2 linked regions of the Hydrogenovibrio crunogenus genome follow. The protein of the gene in region 1 interacts with the protein of each later gene in a pairwise test. Links are inferred from orthologs where the notes say so. Each region holds a gene or a part of one and is shown on either strand. Other genes may lie near its edges.

Region 1 (7,809 bases):
TGATGAGCTCTTTGCTCAGATTCAGGACATCGCTAAACAAAACAATCTAACCGTTGCAGAGTTACGTGATCGTTTAAACCTGTCTCAAAAGAACGGGTTTGAAAGCTTTCGCGAACGTATTCGCCAACAAATGCTCTTCCAAAAACTGCGCGAAGTCGAAGTCCTGTCGAAAACACAAGTCACTGAAGATGAAGTCTCAAACTTTATTCAACGACAAGCTTTGGTACAAAGTGATGTGGAGTATCATTTAGGTCATATCATGGTGAGTTTACCCGAATCAGCCACACCTGCCGAGCGTGATGCGTCTAAACAGAAAGCACAAGACATTTTACAGAAAATCCGTACTGGTGAAGACTTCAGCCAAATGGCTGTGCGTTATTCAGAAGGAAGTAAAGCCCTACAAGGGGGAGATTTAGGTTGGTTGGGAGTCGATCAAATTCCTACTTTCTTTAATGATGCATTAAACCAACTGGAAGTCGGTGAAACCAGTGCTGTCATCCGAAGCCCCGTTGGCTTCCATATCATTCAACTACAAGGTAAACGAAACAAAAATAGTCAAATCGTTAAACAATACCATCTTTATCGGTTTATCCTTTTATCTCAAGATGCCCGCAACAAGCAGCAACCGAGCCCAACATTGGTTAAATTAGCTGACAGTTTGACCAGTTTAGAGGCCTTTAAACAACTGAATGAAAAATATTCTGACATCCCTGCTTCGGTAAACGCTAATGGGAACTTAGGTTGGCAAACTGCCAAAGAAATGCCACCGGAATATTTTCAAGCCATTGAAAGCCTCCAGCCTGGTCACGCAGCCAAGCCTTTTGCAACAGAACAAGGATGGGTAATTCTTTTCTTGGATGGCGTTCGAGATCAAGACTTGTCTTTAAAAGACAAACGTAAACAAGCGATGCAAACATTACGCATGAAAAAAGCCAATGAATCGTATGAAATTTGGCTACGCCGACTAAAAGATGAAGCTTTAATCGATATTCGACTTGAAGATCCTGAAATCATGGAAAAACAACCAAGTCATGAAGAAGCACTCTCTAACTAAGCACGCATCGTTTAACAACTGAAAACAAGGAACCTTTATTGCTTATGCACCGTCTAGTGATTACCTCGGGAGAACCCGCGGGCATTGGCCCAGAACAGGTCATACAATTAGCGCAACAGGATTGGGATTACGAGTGGGTTGTCATTGCCAATAAAACTCTGTTAACAGAGCGTGCGGCTCAGATAGGGCTCCCAATCACGCTGATCACTTTCGATGCTTCTCAGCCACCTTGCGCTAACCGGACAGGTGAACTTAAAGTCATTGAAATACCGCTACATGCTCCGGTTGTAGCAGGTCAGTTAAATGTCAAAAATGCAGATTATGTTCTAAAGATGCTCCATACCGCTATCGACACCTGTCAAAATCAGACTTTTGATGCCATGGTAACCGGTCCTATTCATAAAGGGATCATTAACCAGGCCGGGTTAAAATTTACCGGGCATACCGAACTGTTGGCAGAAGCGACAGGCACAAAGCAAGTCGTCATGATGTTAGCCACACCAGGGTTAAGAGTCCCGCTCGTTACGACACATTTACCTTTAAAAGAAGTGCCTGATGCCATTACACCTGAATTATTGGAAAGTGTGATTCGAATTTTACACACCAGTTTGAAACATCAGTTCCAGATAGAGTCTCCCAAGATTTTCATTATGGGACTCAATCCGCATGCAGGAGAAGAGGGTCATTTAGGACGAGAAGAAATTGATACGATGAACCCTGTCATAGCATCATTGCAATCTGAAGGCATGGATTTAATCGGCCCTCTTCCAGCCGATACCATTTTCAGCCCAAGCAATTTAAAAGTGGGAGACGCGTTTCTCGCCATGTATCATGATCAAGGGTTACCTGTTTTAAAATACGTCGGGTTCGGCAATGCCGTCAATATCACGTTAGGGTTACCTTTTATTCGCACCTCAGTTGATCATGGAACTGCACTGAACTTAGCCGGCACAGGCCAAGCAGACATTAACAGCTTCCGCTATGCAATGGATGTGGCACTGGAAATGACAGGCAAGGACACTTAAACCAGATGGCAAAACACCAACACAAAAAACGCTTCGGGCAAAACTTTCTGAATAATGACCGAATCATTCAGCAGATTGTCGCCGCCATTGCACCCAAGCCAGATCAACACCTCGTTGAAATCGGTCCGGGAGAAGCGGCTCTAACAGGCCCTCTTTTGGACATCGTGAAAAAGCTCGACATCATTGAAATCGATAATGACCTGATAGGCCCTCTCACCCAACGTTTCAGTCACAATCCAGCCTTTCATCTTCACCATACTGATGCTTTATTATTTGATTATAGTCAACTCATAGAGACGGACACAGAAACACCGTCTTTGCGTATTGTCGGGAATCTTCCCTACAATATTTCCAGCCCTTTGTTATTTCATTTATTGGAATACGCACGCTATATTCAAGACATGCACTTCATGTTGCAAAAAGAGGTTGTAGAACGTATTACAGCCCAGCCAGGTGTAAAAGCGTATGGTCGACTTAGCGTCATGATTCAATACACCTGTGAGACCGAATACCTACTGACTGTCGGTCCTGAAAACTTTACGCCCCCACCCAAGGTAGACTCTGCTATCGTCCGTTTACGTCCTTTTGAAAAAAGACCCTTCCAGGCAATCGACGACAAAGATTTTGCTAAACTGGTCAAGCAAGCTTTTTCACAAAAACGCAAAACTTTACGAAACAACCTGAAAGGCTTTTTAAATGACGAACAAATTGAGGCGTGTGGATTAGACCCTTCCGTTCGTGCAGAAAAAGTCCCTGTAGAGGCATTTGTTTTACTATCAAATCTTTATCACAAGGATAAGGCTTAAGAGTATGGCTAGCTATGTTATTGGAGATTTACAAGGATGCTATGAGGAACTTCAAGCATTATTAAAACAGCTCCAATACAACGAAGAAACCGATTTTTTATGGTTTGCAGGTGACATTGTTAACCGAGGTCCAAATTCTTTAGCCTGTCTAGAGTTTGTCAAACGACTGCAAGAACAAAATAAAGCGCAAATGGTCTTAGGCAACCATGACTTCCATCTACTCGCAGCTTATTCTGGACTGGAGACATATGTTTCCAAGTCTGACACTCTGGCAGAAATTCTCCAAGCACCCCATGCACTGGATTTAATCGATTGGCTTAGACATCAACCTTTGATGCTAAAGCATGATTTTCTTCCCATTGCGATGGTTCATGCTGGCATTCCGCCGCAATGGACAATTAGCGAAGCGTTAAGCTATGCAAAAGAAGTCGAAACAGTTCTACAATCAGATTCATGGAAAGATGCCATCAAACACCACCTGTTTGGCTCAGATGCCAAAACATGGTCAGATACGCTCGATGGCTGGGAACGAATTCGTTATATTGTGAACGCTTTTGCACGCATGCGATATTGTAATGACAAAGGGAAATTAGACTTTAAACAAAAAATGTCGCCTAATCCAAATGAACAAACCAAGTATCAACCTTGGTTCAGCCATTCGAACCGTAAAAATAAAGATTATGAAATTTTTTTCGGACACTGGTCAACTTTAGGCGCATTAGATGCTTACAATATTCATTCAACCGATACAGGGTGTTTATGGGGCGGAGAATTAACCGCTTATTGCTTAGAAGACAATACCCGGCACACCCTCAAATGCAAAATGAACTGCAAACCTAAAAAAAGGTCTTAATAAGATAATGGCAGAAAACATCAGCGATCAAAACGAACAACTGCAAGAAGATATTCCACTGAAACCGCAAACGCCAACAGCTGAAGAAATGTTGGAACGACTGCATGCGGTGGATGTGGAAGATTTTGATTTAGAACAGAGAACCAATGAGCTCAAAGGTAATAATGCCTGGCTGTTTGTCTTAACGATGCCCGCCACGGCTATTTTATTGGTTCTTTTTACTTTATTAGGGACCTTTCTGACTGACCATTTTATTATTAGCTTTATCCTCTCGGCTGGCGTTTTATTCGTCATTGGAAAAATGATTGATCAGTATGAACAAAAGTTCAAATACCAGGCTCGTTTGGATATCATGCAACGAATAAAAGAAACGGAAACGGACGCAGGCCTCATTCCACACTTTCGCGATTTCTTGCCCAAAAAATACCGTCATCTTTGGCAAAGTTTAAAAAAACAGAATTATATCTATATTGATCAATATATTGCAGCACTGACTCTATTGCAGCAAAGACTGGATGATGACAAGTTTATCCGCGTTTGGCGTTTAAAATATCCTGAAACGGCTCCAGATGAAGAAGAAGAGGATTTAATGGAGGCGCCAAAATAGTAGAAGTAAACGCCTGACCGAGTGTCATAACGAAACTAATACCGCTGGCTGATATAGGTTTGAAATTCTTTCAATTCTGAACGAATCTGACGGAGCGTCTTTAATGCACTTTCTGCTTCAGAGGTCTCAGCTGCTTCAACCACGCCATCTGCTTTACTCAAGCGCGCTTTGGCTCCTGGGATAGTAAACCCTTGTTCATGCAACAAGGATTTGATTTCAAAAACCAATTGTACATCACGTTTTTGGTAATAGCGTCTACCACGGCGTTTGTTAGGCTGAAGCTGGGGAAACACCTGCTCCCAATAACGCAACACATGAGATTTCAATTGGCAAAACTCACTCACTTCGCCGATGGTAAAATATTTTTTATCCGGCAAATCGATTTCTAACTGCTTTTGAGAATCAAAAGATTTAGGCTGTACCATAGTTATCAATTTGAGCTCGTAGTTTTTGTCCAGGTTTAAATGTTACCACTCTTCGAGCAGAAATGGGAACATCTTCACCTGTTCTAGGATTTCTTCCTGGGCGCGCACTTTTATCTTTCAGTTCAAAGTTTCCAAAACCGGAAAGCTTAATCTGCTCCCCTTTGACGAGAACTTCAGACATCTCATCATAGAACTGTTCCACTAATTCTTTTGATTCGCGTTTATTAAAGCCAAACTTGTCGGATAAAGTTTCTGCAATATCTGCTTTCGTTAATGCCATATGACTGCCCTTTTCTATTATTCTTTTTGAATTAAACTTATAAACCAAGTCTTACAAAAAATAACGCGTCCGTTAACGTAATTCTGCTTTTACTTGCTCTTTTGCTTTTACGATTACTTGTTCGATTAACTGATCGACTTCTTCATCTTGTAAAGTACGATCCTGGTGTTGGATCTTAAGCGTCAACGCAATACTTTTCTGCGTCTCTTCAATCCCTTCACCTTGATAGATATCAAAAATTTCAACCGCCTTTAAAATATCGGATTGAACGCTTTCAATCGCATCCAATAATTTTTGTACTGGCAGCGCTTCATCCACAACAAATGCTAAATCTCGTTGCACCTCAGGAAATTTAGAAATCGGCTTGGCGGCAGGCACTTTGGTTTCCATGATTGTCGCTAAATCCATTTGGAATAAAAAGACTTTTCCTGACACGCCGGTAGATTTAACCAGGCCTGGGTGAAGCTGCCCCATCAAACCAACCGTTTGGCCATTTAAAATTAAGGCCGCAGACTGGCCAGGATGGAAAATGGCAAACTCGGCCGGTTCAAAACGCACTTTGTCTTGAACATGACTCATTGCCAACAAGGTTTCCACATCGCCTTTTAAGTCATAAAAATCAACCGGACGATTTTCACCAGACCAGTTGGCAGGATTCAAGTCTCCTACTATTGCTCCGCCAATAACGGGAGTTTGTTGTGTTTTATCATGGTAGCGTGTAAACACCAAGCCTGATTCAAAAATACGAATTCGATTTTGTTGACGTTTCTGATTATAGGAAATCGTTTGTAACAACCCTGGGAACAAAGTGGTTCTCATGGCTTTCATGTCATCTGAAATCGGGTTCTGCAAACAAAGATACGGAATATCCGGCATCATGTTCTGCTGTAACTTCTCTTCCACAAAAGAGTAGGTCACAACTTCATGGAAACCTCGATTTACTAACGCTTTGCGAACTAAATATAATTCTTGTTCAGATTCAGGCAAAGTCGGCAAGCGCATTGGCGCCTGCACTTCCGTTTCAGGTAAATTGTTATACCCAAATACTCGACCTACTTCCTCAATCAAATCCGCCTCAATTTCCATATCAAAACGATACGACGGTGCGGTTAAAGCCCAACCCGAAGCGTTTTTTTCCACTTTAAAGTGTAAGCGTTTAAAAATGGCTTCCACATCATTATCTGCAATCTCAACACCTAATAATTTTGCAATGCGCTCAGGGCGTAATTGAATGGCTTTTGGTTGATGGAGGTTCAAGTCATTGATGGCCGAAACCACATTTGAAACTTGTCCGCCGGCAATTTCAGTAAACAATTGCAATGCACGCTCAAGCGCCTTTTCAGGCAAAAAGGCATCCACCCCTCTTTCAAATCGGTGTGACGAATCGGTATGTAGACCATATTGGCGCGCTTTCCCGATAATACTCAACGGAGCAAAGTGCGCACATTCGAAAAAGAGACGGGTTGTCGTATCTGAAACCGCTGAATGCAATCCGCCCATAATCCCTGCTAAGGCTACGGGTCCCTTTTCATCGGCAATGACCAATGTATCAGCCTTTAAAGCCAGCTCTTTTTCATCCAGTGTCATCAGTTTTTCGTCTGGATGTGCCATGCGAACCTGAATAGTGCCTTGAAGCTTGTCAGCATCAAAAGCATGCATCGGCTGCCCTAACTCAAGCATCACATAGTTGGTGATATCTACTGTCAGATTTTTCGGTGAAATACCTGCTCGTTCAATACGTTGCTTCATCCATAAAGGGGTTTTAGCGGTGGTATCGTAACCTTCTACCAAACATCCTAAATATTTAGGGCAGCCATGCGCATCAACGACCTCAATGGACTGAGAACAATCGCCTGACTTATCAACCGTTATATTTTCAAAAGGTTGTTTGAATGGCACATTACCAATCGCAGCGACATCTCTAGCCACGCCCGCAATGCTTAAGCAATCGGCGCGGTTTGGCGTCAAATCCACATCAATCACCTGATCATTTAAATCCAGGTATTCACGTAAATCCATTCCAACAGGTGCATCATCCGGTAATACATGCAGACCATCTACGCCATCATCCGGTAACCCAAGTTCACTTGCGCCACACAGCATGCCGTTTGAAGGCACACCGCGTAACTTGGCTTTCTTAATCTTAAAATCCCCTGGTAAAACAGCACCAACGGTAGCACAACAAGCTTTCATTCCTGCGACAACGTTTTTAGCTCCGCAGACAATCTGAACAGGCTCATCTGCTCCGATATCGACTTGAGTGACATTCAATTTATCAGCATCGGGATGCTTTTCAACCGAAATAACTTTGGCCACCACCACATGTGTAAAGGCCGGAGCAACTGGCTCAATCCCATCGACTTCCAAGCCTGCTAAACTTAATTCTTCTGCTAGGGTATTGGTGTCCCATTCAGGGTTCACCCATTCTCTTAACCAACTTTCACTTACTTTCATATTTTATCTCGCCAGGCCTGGTAATTATTTGAACTGTTTTAGAAAACGTAAATCATTTTCAAAGAACTGGCGTAAATCGGTCACGCCATAACGGAGCATTGCTAAACGCTCTACGCCTAACCCAAATGCCAAACCGGTATATTTTTCGGAATCTACCTCGACATTCTTAAGTACATTCGGATGTACCATGCCGCACCCCAACACCTCAATCCATCGACCATCACCAAATAAGTTAGTGGCGATATCCACCTCGGCAGAGGGCTCTGTAAACGGGAAATAAGAGGGTCTAAAACGCACTTTAAGAT
Region 2 (7,776 bases), 350 kb from region 1 along the record:
TTCACTCTGTTGAAATCACGAAAATTGATGATGAAACCGTAACAGTTGATGGAAACCATCCGCTTGCGGGCAAAGACCTGAACTTCGACATCGAAGTGATGGGCGTACGTGATGCGACAGAAGAAGAATTAGAACATGGACACGCACATGGTGACGGCGGTCATCAGCACTAAGTTAGCGAAACAGTGTTTCAATCAAAAAAGGCCAGTTAAAACTGGCCTTTTTTATTTCTGATTCTATTATTTAAACGCTTTAGAACATGAGAAGCTTTAAACTTAAAAATAAAACTTTAAGGTAGGACGTTAAGGCTTTTTCATCAGATAGTCTTCATAATCCAGATCCGGTTGATCGACCACCACAGGAATCGCCAACAAGCCGATATGCGCTTGTGTCACAGACTCTCTTTTACCTGAAACCAATGGATGCCATTCCGGTAACGGATCCCCACGATATAACACACGATAAGCGCACGTATCCGGCAGCCAATCAAACTCAGCCACCCTATCCAAAGTCAGGTTTACGCACGTTGGTACATTTTTGGAACGATTTTCATAATCAGAACACGCCCCTGTTTTTAGGTCAGAATACTTGCACACCACCCGGGTATAAACGATTTCATCTGTTTCGTCGTCTTGCAGTTTGGTCAAACAACACAATCCGCAACCATCACAGACCGATTCCCACTCTTCCGTGGTCATCTCTGCCAAAGTTTTGGTTTCCCAAAAAGGTTTCTCTTTTGTCATTCTTTTACCTTTCTATTCATTGACCTTGAAACGCTGCCCAGGGAGTTTGCCATTGCTGCAAAAGCGTGTGCGCTTCTGCTGTTTGAAATCGAGTACCTTGCTGCGGTGGCACGCAAAATTCGTAAGACGCTTCATGAAGTTTGAAGCGTAAAGCAAACGCATGTAAATAGCCTCTGTCTTCTTGTTTGGCTTCCGTTGAAAGCCCATAACGTGCATCCCCTGCAATGGGGGCGCCTAAACTTTTTAAAGCCACGCGTAACTGGTGCGTTTTGCCTGTTTGCGGTTTTAATAAAAACCAGCGCTCTCCCGGTCGCGTATTCTGACTGATAAACTGTGTGATGGCCGGATTCTCTAATGTTTTACTCAATTTCCAACTGCCACGTCGAGCCGGCATCATGTCACCTTTGACCCAGCCTTGTTTCTTTTTAGGCTTATGGGCGGAGATGGCTAAATAATACTTCTCGATCTGTCGGCTTTCAAACTGCTGCTGAAACACCTGAGCTGTAGCTTTGTTTAATGCGAAAACCACCAAACCGGAGGTCATTTTATCTAACCGATGTACGGGATAGAGTTCTTTCACTCCTAATTGCTGCTGCACCAAAACCACCAGGCCTGGCTGTTTTTGACCATCAGAATCGGGTTCGGAATGAAAATTGATTCCGGCTGGTTTATCAATCACAACAAACTCGGTCGATTGATATACCAACGTAATTGGTAACGTATCCAAATTGCGCACTCATTTAAAAACGCAAAGTGTACCGCAACTGATTCAAAAAAAATGATTTTTCCCAGCTTGCGTCAAAAATATCACCGTTTATTGACACTTTTAAAATAAATTTTACTATATTTTTCAACTATTTAAACAAAATACTTTTTGGCACAGTTTTTGTAATAGATCCAATACATAAAACAATAATATTTATTTTCGTCATTAATTTGACACTTTAATCACATGAGGAATTAAATAATGGCAACTAAAATGAATACTCCCCAAAAAGTGAACAGCTGTTTGCAATACATTGACGACCGTCTGGAAACCACTTCTGAACAAACCATCCAGATTGCAGAAATGATTATTGAAGATATTAAAAACCTGACACAAGCGTATCCGGAAGCGATTCGAAACAACGAGTTGCGTACTCATGCCGAAAAAGTGCGAGACACGCAAATGAAATGGGTAAATCAATTGCACGAAATCATTCTGGAACAAACGGATCGTGACTTGAACGGCCAAGTGATTCAAGCGTTACAGAATTTCATGAACACCCTGAACAAAAAACAACTGAAGCATTTGGATTTCGATTTACCGGCCGCAGTCCACAAGGAAAAGTCGGAATCAGAGCATGAGTATTTATCAAAAGATGAGATTGAGGTCTTAATGGACTCTCATTTGAAATCGGGACATACCAGCTCAACCCATCATTAATCGATTTACTCAGAACAAAAAAAAGACCCCGCGGGGTCTTTTTTTATTTAACGAAATCGAAAGAATCGAATCAGTGTTTATTTTTCTTGGCGGCTTCTTTGGCTTCGCGCGCCGCTTCTTGCTCCAAGAAGATTCGATTTAACTCTTCTTCTTGAGCGGTTGCATCGGCCCCTTCTTTAACCGGCTGCATCAAGTCTTCTTTTGAAACACCGAGTGCTAACGCAATTGAACTGGCCACAAAGGTTGAAGAGTAAGTACCGACCACAACCCCGACAATCAATGCCAATGCAAAGTTATGGATAATCTCGCCACCCAGCACAAACAAGGCTATCAAAACCAATAATGTCGTTAAAGAGGTCATCAAAGTACGCGCCAACATTTGATTCACCGCCAGATTCGTGACTTCTTCCGGCGTACCATCTCGAACGGTTCTGAAATTTTCCCGTACACGGTCAAACACAACAATGGTGTCGTTCAAGGAATACCCGATGACTGCGAGTATCGCCGCTAATACCGTTAAATCGAACTGTGCCTGAGTCCAGGCAAACACACCCAAAGTAATGACAACATCATGCACCAACGCAGCAACAGACCCAATGGAAAAACGGAACTCAAAACGCAGTGCGACATAAATCAACACCCCGATAAGAGCATAAATAACCGCTAAAGCGCCATCTTCCGTTAATTCATCCCCTACTTGAGGCCCAACAAACTCAACACGACGCAATTCAAAATTTTCTGAATGATTTTCGCGTAAGGCTTCCATCACTTGGTTACTGATTTGAGCTGAATTAACCCCTTCTCTTGGGGCAATACGAATCAACACATCTTCCGCTGACCCAAAATTTTGAACGACGGCACGTTCGAATCCTGAGTCTTGCAAAGAGGTACGAATGGTGTCGACTTCTGCAGGCTTGTCATAAGACAGCTCGACAATGGTGCCCCCGGTAAAGTCGATGCCAAAATTAAGTCCTTTGACAAACAACCCAACAATGGATGCCACAATAAAAAACAATGATACAGACATCGCCAGCTTGCGATGCCCCATAAAGTTATATTCTTTTTGATTTTCCATGCTTGTACTCATTCTGTCTCTCCCCGACTAAACCGATAACTTTTCTACCGGCTTATTGCCGTAGAGCGCATTCACAATTGCTCTTGTTCCCAAGATGGCTGTAAACATAGAAGTAATAATCCCAATCGATAACGTAATGGCAAAGCCTTTGATCGGGCCTGTTCCGAAACTGAACAACACCAGCGCTGCCAACAAGGTTGTGATATTGGCGTCGGCAATCGTCACGAAAGCTTTTTCATAACCGGCATTAATCGCCGATTGAACGGATGATACGCGTAGTTCTTCACGAATACGCTCGAAAATAAGCACATTCGCATCCACCGCCATCCCAACGGTAAGAACAATCCCGGCAATCCCCGGCAAGGTCAAGGTCGCTTGCAACAAGGACAAGACCGCAACAATCAGAACCAGGTTCAATGTTAACGCCACATTGGCAATCATGCCGAACGTCTTGTAACGCCAGACCATAATCACCAACACCAATAGGAAACCGACAATCACAGACATCATCCCTTGGTCGATGTTGTCTTGCCCGAGGCTTGGCCCAACCGTTCTTTCTTCCACAATTTCCATCGGTGCCGCCAGTGCCCCGGCACGCAGTAATAACGCTAAATCTTGCGCTTCTTGTGGGCTGTCTAACCCGGTAATCTGGAATCGATTGGCAAACTGTCCACGAATCACCGCGGCATTGATGACATCTTTAGTGGTGATGCGTTTTTTAATCTTTTCACCATTTTTCTCGATGGTTTCAACGCGATTTTCAATATAAACCACCGCCATGCGATGACCGATATTTTCCTTAGTCGTTGCCAACATTTTACGCCCGCCCGCACCATCAAGTGTCACGGTGACTTCAGCAGACCCAGATTCCGGTTCAATCCCTGACTGAGCGTTAATAACATTGTCCCCACTGACGATAATGCTGCGTTTCAACAGAATCGGACGACCATCACGGAAATGATATAAACGTGAACCATGCGCTGCATAGCCCGTTTTTTCTGCGCGATACGCATCCCCGCGTTCTTCCACCAGTCTAAATTCCAGTGTTGCGGTTGCACCCAGAATTTCTTTGGCTTTCGCAGTATCTTGAACCCCAGGCAACTGAACCACAATACGGCGGTCGCCTTGCTGTTGAATCACCGGCTCTGCCACCCCGAGTTCGTTGATACGATTACGCAAGGTGGTGATATTTTGCTTCAACGCATAGGTTTTCGCTTCTTCAATGGTTTTAGGCAGTAAACGAAGTTCTAATGCATTCTGACCATCCACAGGAGATAAATTAAACTCGCCTGGAAATTGTTTTTCCATTTCCGCTTGAGCGGCCGGAACACTTTTCGCATCACGAAACTTGATCATCAAGTGATCGGTTTCATAAGTGACACCTGAATAGCGGATTCGGGCTTCTCTGAAGGCACCTTTCACTTCGTCGACATAACGGTTATAGGTTTTCTGCACCGCGGCTTCCATATCGACATCCATCAAGAAATGGACACCACCGCGCAAATCCAGCCCTAAATACATTGGCTGACCACCGACCGCTCTTAGAATATCAGGCGTTGCCGGCGCCAGGTTTAAAGCAACCACGGCTTGGCGTCCCATGACTTCTTTCAAGGCACTTCGGGCTTTCATTTGCTCGTCTGTATTATGGAATCGGATCAGGAATTGACCCTCTTGGTACGCCATCGATTTAGGCTTTAGATTCGCTTTTTGAAGGGTTTGCGTCACAAGGTCTTCAGTAGAGGCATCAAACTGCACCGATTTTGCCGGTGAAACCTGAACAGCGGGATCATCTCCAAAAATATTCGGTGCGGCATAAACAACACCTAATACCAACACAATTAACAGCAGCAGATATTTCCACGCCGGGTATTGATTACTAATGACTTTTTGTCTTGACTCAAACATGTTTAATTTTTCCAAATAAAGCTAAATGATAAAGCTCATAAATCACGTTACAGCAGAAAGCTGTAATGCTTAAAGGCGTTCCCAGAAACAACAAAAGGGGCGACTGCCCCTTTCTTATTTAAAAAGCCAGCTTATTCCGCTGTTCCTTTTAGTGTCCCTTTTGGTAATTCGCGAGCGACGTTTTGACGTTCGATTTTCACAACAACATTGTCAGCCACTTCCAGATCAACAAAGTTTTCATCCAATTCACGAATTTTTCCAGCTAAGCCGCCATATGTCACTACTTCAGCGCCTTTGCCAAGTGCTTGTACAAGTTTTTTATGTTCTTTAACTTTCTTTTGCTGAGGACGAATCAGTAAAAAGTAAAACACCACAAACAATAAAATTAACGGCAACAATGCCTCAAAACCACTTCCTTGTGCTGCTGCGCCACCCTCGGCCATTGCATCAGAAATAAAAAAACTCATATTTTGTTCTCCTTGAAATTAACTGCGTTATTGTTGCATAAAAAATTTTAAAATTCTATTAACAAAATAAGACAAAGTTCGAATCTTATTTTGAACTTATAAAGCAGGAACTTCTTCGCCCCTGGCTTGGTAAAACTCGCTGACAAACGTATCCAAGGTTTCAGAGGCAATTGCCTCACGTAACCCTTTCATTAATAACTGATAATAATGTAAGTTATGAATGGTGTTCAAACGCGCGCCTTGGATTTCGCCGCACTTATCCAAATGGTGAAGATAGGAGCGCGTGTAGTTTTGGCAAGTATAACAGTCACATTTTGCATCCAACGGTTCCAAACTGGTTTTGTTGACTGCATTACGAATCTTAACGACGCCGTTGTGCGTAAACAAAAAGCCATTTCGTGCATTACGCGTCGGAATCACACAGTCAAACATATCAATGCCACGGCGAACCGCTTCAACAATGTCTTCTGGCTTTCCTACCCCCATCATATAACGAGGTTTGTCTTTCGGCATATGCGGTTCGGTAAAATCCAACGTGCCCATCATTTCTTCTTTAGGCTCACCCACAGAAAGTCCACCGATGGCATACCCATCGAATCCAATATCGGTTAGGCCCTTGATTGATTCCTGACGAAGGTCTTCATACATACCGCCCTGCACGATACCAAACAAGGCGGAAGGGTTATCACCATGCGCTTGTTTGGATCTTTCTGCCCAACGCAAAGACAATCGCATGGAATCGGCCGCCACTTCATGTGTGGCCGGATAAGGCGTGCATTCGTCAAAAATCATCACAATGTCCGACCCCAGCTTGCGCTGGACGTCCATAGACTCCTCTGGTCCCATGAAGATTTTAGAGCCATTGACGGGGTTGCGGAAATGCACCCCTTCTTCGGTGATTTTGCGCATCTTGCCTAAGCTGAACACTTGAAACCCACCTGAATCCGTTAAGATCGGGCCTTTCCAGTTCATGAAGTCATGCAAATCACCATGTTGTTCGATAATGTCGGTGCCCGGACGGATTGCCAAATGAAACGTATTGCCCAGAATAATCTGCGCACCGGTGTCCGCGACTTCTTCCGGCATCATCCCTTTCACGGAACCATAAGTGCCGACCGGCATAAAGGCAGGTGTTTCAACCACGCCTCTTTCAAAAATCAAACGCCCTCTTCTAGCACGCCCGTCTTGTTTGTCTAGCTCAAATTTCATACTTTTTTCCATTAAGATTCGGAAGTCGGTGGATGCACTAGCATGGCATCCCCGTAACTAAAGAAGCGGTATTTTTGTTCCACCGCATGCGCATAGGCTTGCATGGTACGCTCATATCCTGCTAACGCAGATACCAACATAATCAGGGTGGATTCGGGTAAATGGAAATTCGTCAATAGAACATCCACCACCTTAAAGTCATAACCGGGGGTAATGAAAATGTCAGTTTCCCCTTGATAAGGTGCAAGCTCACCTGTTTCAGAAAAGGTGGCGGCACTTTCCAAACAGCGAATCGAAGTGGTGCCCACAGCAATCACTCGCCCCCCTTTTTGACGGGTTTGCTTTATCAACTCGACGGTTTCAGGCAACACTTCAATCACTTCGGAATGCATGACATGCTCTGAAATATCATCCACTTGAACCGGTTTGAATGTGCCCGCACCGACATGCAAAGTGACAAACCCCGTCGCCGCACCTTTTGCTTTAATTTTGTCCAGCAAGTCATTATCAAAATGTAATCCCGCGGTCGGGGCGGCAACTGCGCCGGGTTTTTCTGAATAGACCGTTTGATAACGTTCTTTATCTTCTAGCTGGTCTTCGCGTTCGATATAAGGAGGCAATGGCATGTGGCCATATGCTTCTATCAACTCCAAAGCCGTCAGCTCAGGCGCATCATCCTTACTCAACCGTAACTCAAACAAGGCGCCATCCCGGCCTAAAACTTCGGCTTCAAAAGCATCTGCGATGCGTAATTGAGCACCTGATTTAGGCGCGTTGCTTGAACGAATATGCGTCAAAACACGATGCTCATCCAAGACACGTTCAATTAACAATTCAACTTTCCCACCGGTAAGTTTTTGACCAAACAAGCGCGCTGGAATCACTTTAGTATTATTAAAGATCAAACAATCATTTTCATTCACATAAGACAGAATGTCTGGAAAATGACAA

The links.
Region 2: the proteins of pheT (region 1) and secD interact in binary tests that used the Escherichia coli proteins (3 or more experiments, as listed by UniProt). The link is inferred for Hydrogenovibrio crunogenus from one-to-one orthologs.

The regions. Positions count from the first base shown.
Region 1 is NZ_CP032096.1:1,808,738-1,816,546, forward strand. The notes cover bases 4,814-7,809. They hold pheT (phenylalanine--tRNA ligase subunit beta), read right to left. Parts: upstream 7,505-7,809; coding sequence 5,123-7,504; downstream 4,814-5,122. Other genes in these bases: GHNINEIG_RS08680 (integration host factor subunit alpha), read right to left, coding at 4,814-5,050; pheS (phenylalanine--tRNA ligase subunit alpha), read right to left, coding at 7,529-7,809. Outside these bases: GHNINEIG_RS08650 (peptidylprolyl isomerase), read left to right, coding at 1-1,054; 4-hydroxythreonine-4-phosphate dehydrogenase PdxA, read left to right, coding at 1,099-2,079; 16S rRNA (adenine(1518)-N(6)/adenine(1519)-N(6))-dimethyltransferase RsmA, read left to right, coding at 2,085-2,885; GHNINEIG_RS08665 (symmetrical bis(5'-nucleosyl)-tetraphosphatase), read left to right, coding at 2,890-3,738; GHNINEIG_RS08670 (hypothetical protein), read left to right, coding at 3,746-4,345; GHNINEIG_RS08675 (MerR family transcriptional regulator), read right to left, coding at 4,381-4,770; more of GHNINEIG_RS08680, read right to left, coding at 4,757-4,813.
Region 2 is NZ_CP032096.1:1,457,880-1,465,655, forward strand. What follows is about bases 2,711-5,673. They hold secD (protein translocase subunit SecD), read right to left. Parts: upstream 5,150-5,673; coding sequence 3,272-5,149; downstream 2,711-3,271. Other genes in these bases: secF (protein translocase subunit SecF), read right to left, coding at 2,711-3,256; yajC (preprotein translocase subunit YajC), read right to left, coding at 5,281-5,616. In the rest of the region: GHNINEIG_RS07010 (FKBP-type peptidyl-prolyl cis-trans isomerase), read left to right, coding at 1-173; GHNINEIG_RS07015 (YcgN family cysteine cluster protein), read right to left, coding at 303-743; GHNINEIG_RS07020 (TIGR01621 family pseudouridine synthase), read right to left, coding at 760-1,470; GHNINEIG_RS07025 (hypothetical protein), read left to right, coding at 1,711-2,169; more of secF, read right to left, coding at 2,240-2,710; tRNA guanosine(34) transglycosylase Tgt, read right to left, coding at 5,713-6,825; tRNA preQ1(34) S-adenosylmethionine ribosyltransferase-isomerase QueA, read right to left, coding at 6,837-7,776. UniProt on the Escherichia coli protein: Part of the Sec protein translocase complex. Interacts with the SecYEG preprotein conducting channel. SecDF uses the proton motive force (PMF) to complete protein translocation after the ATP-dependent function of SecA.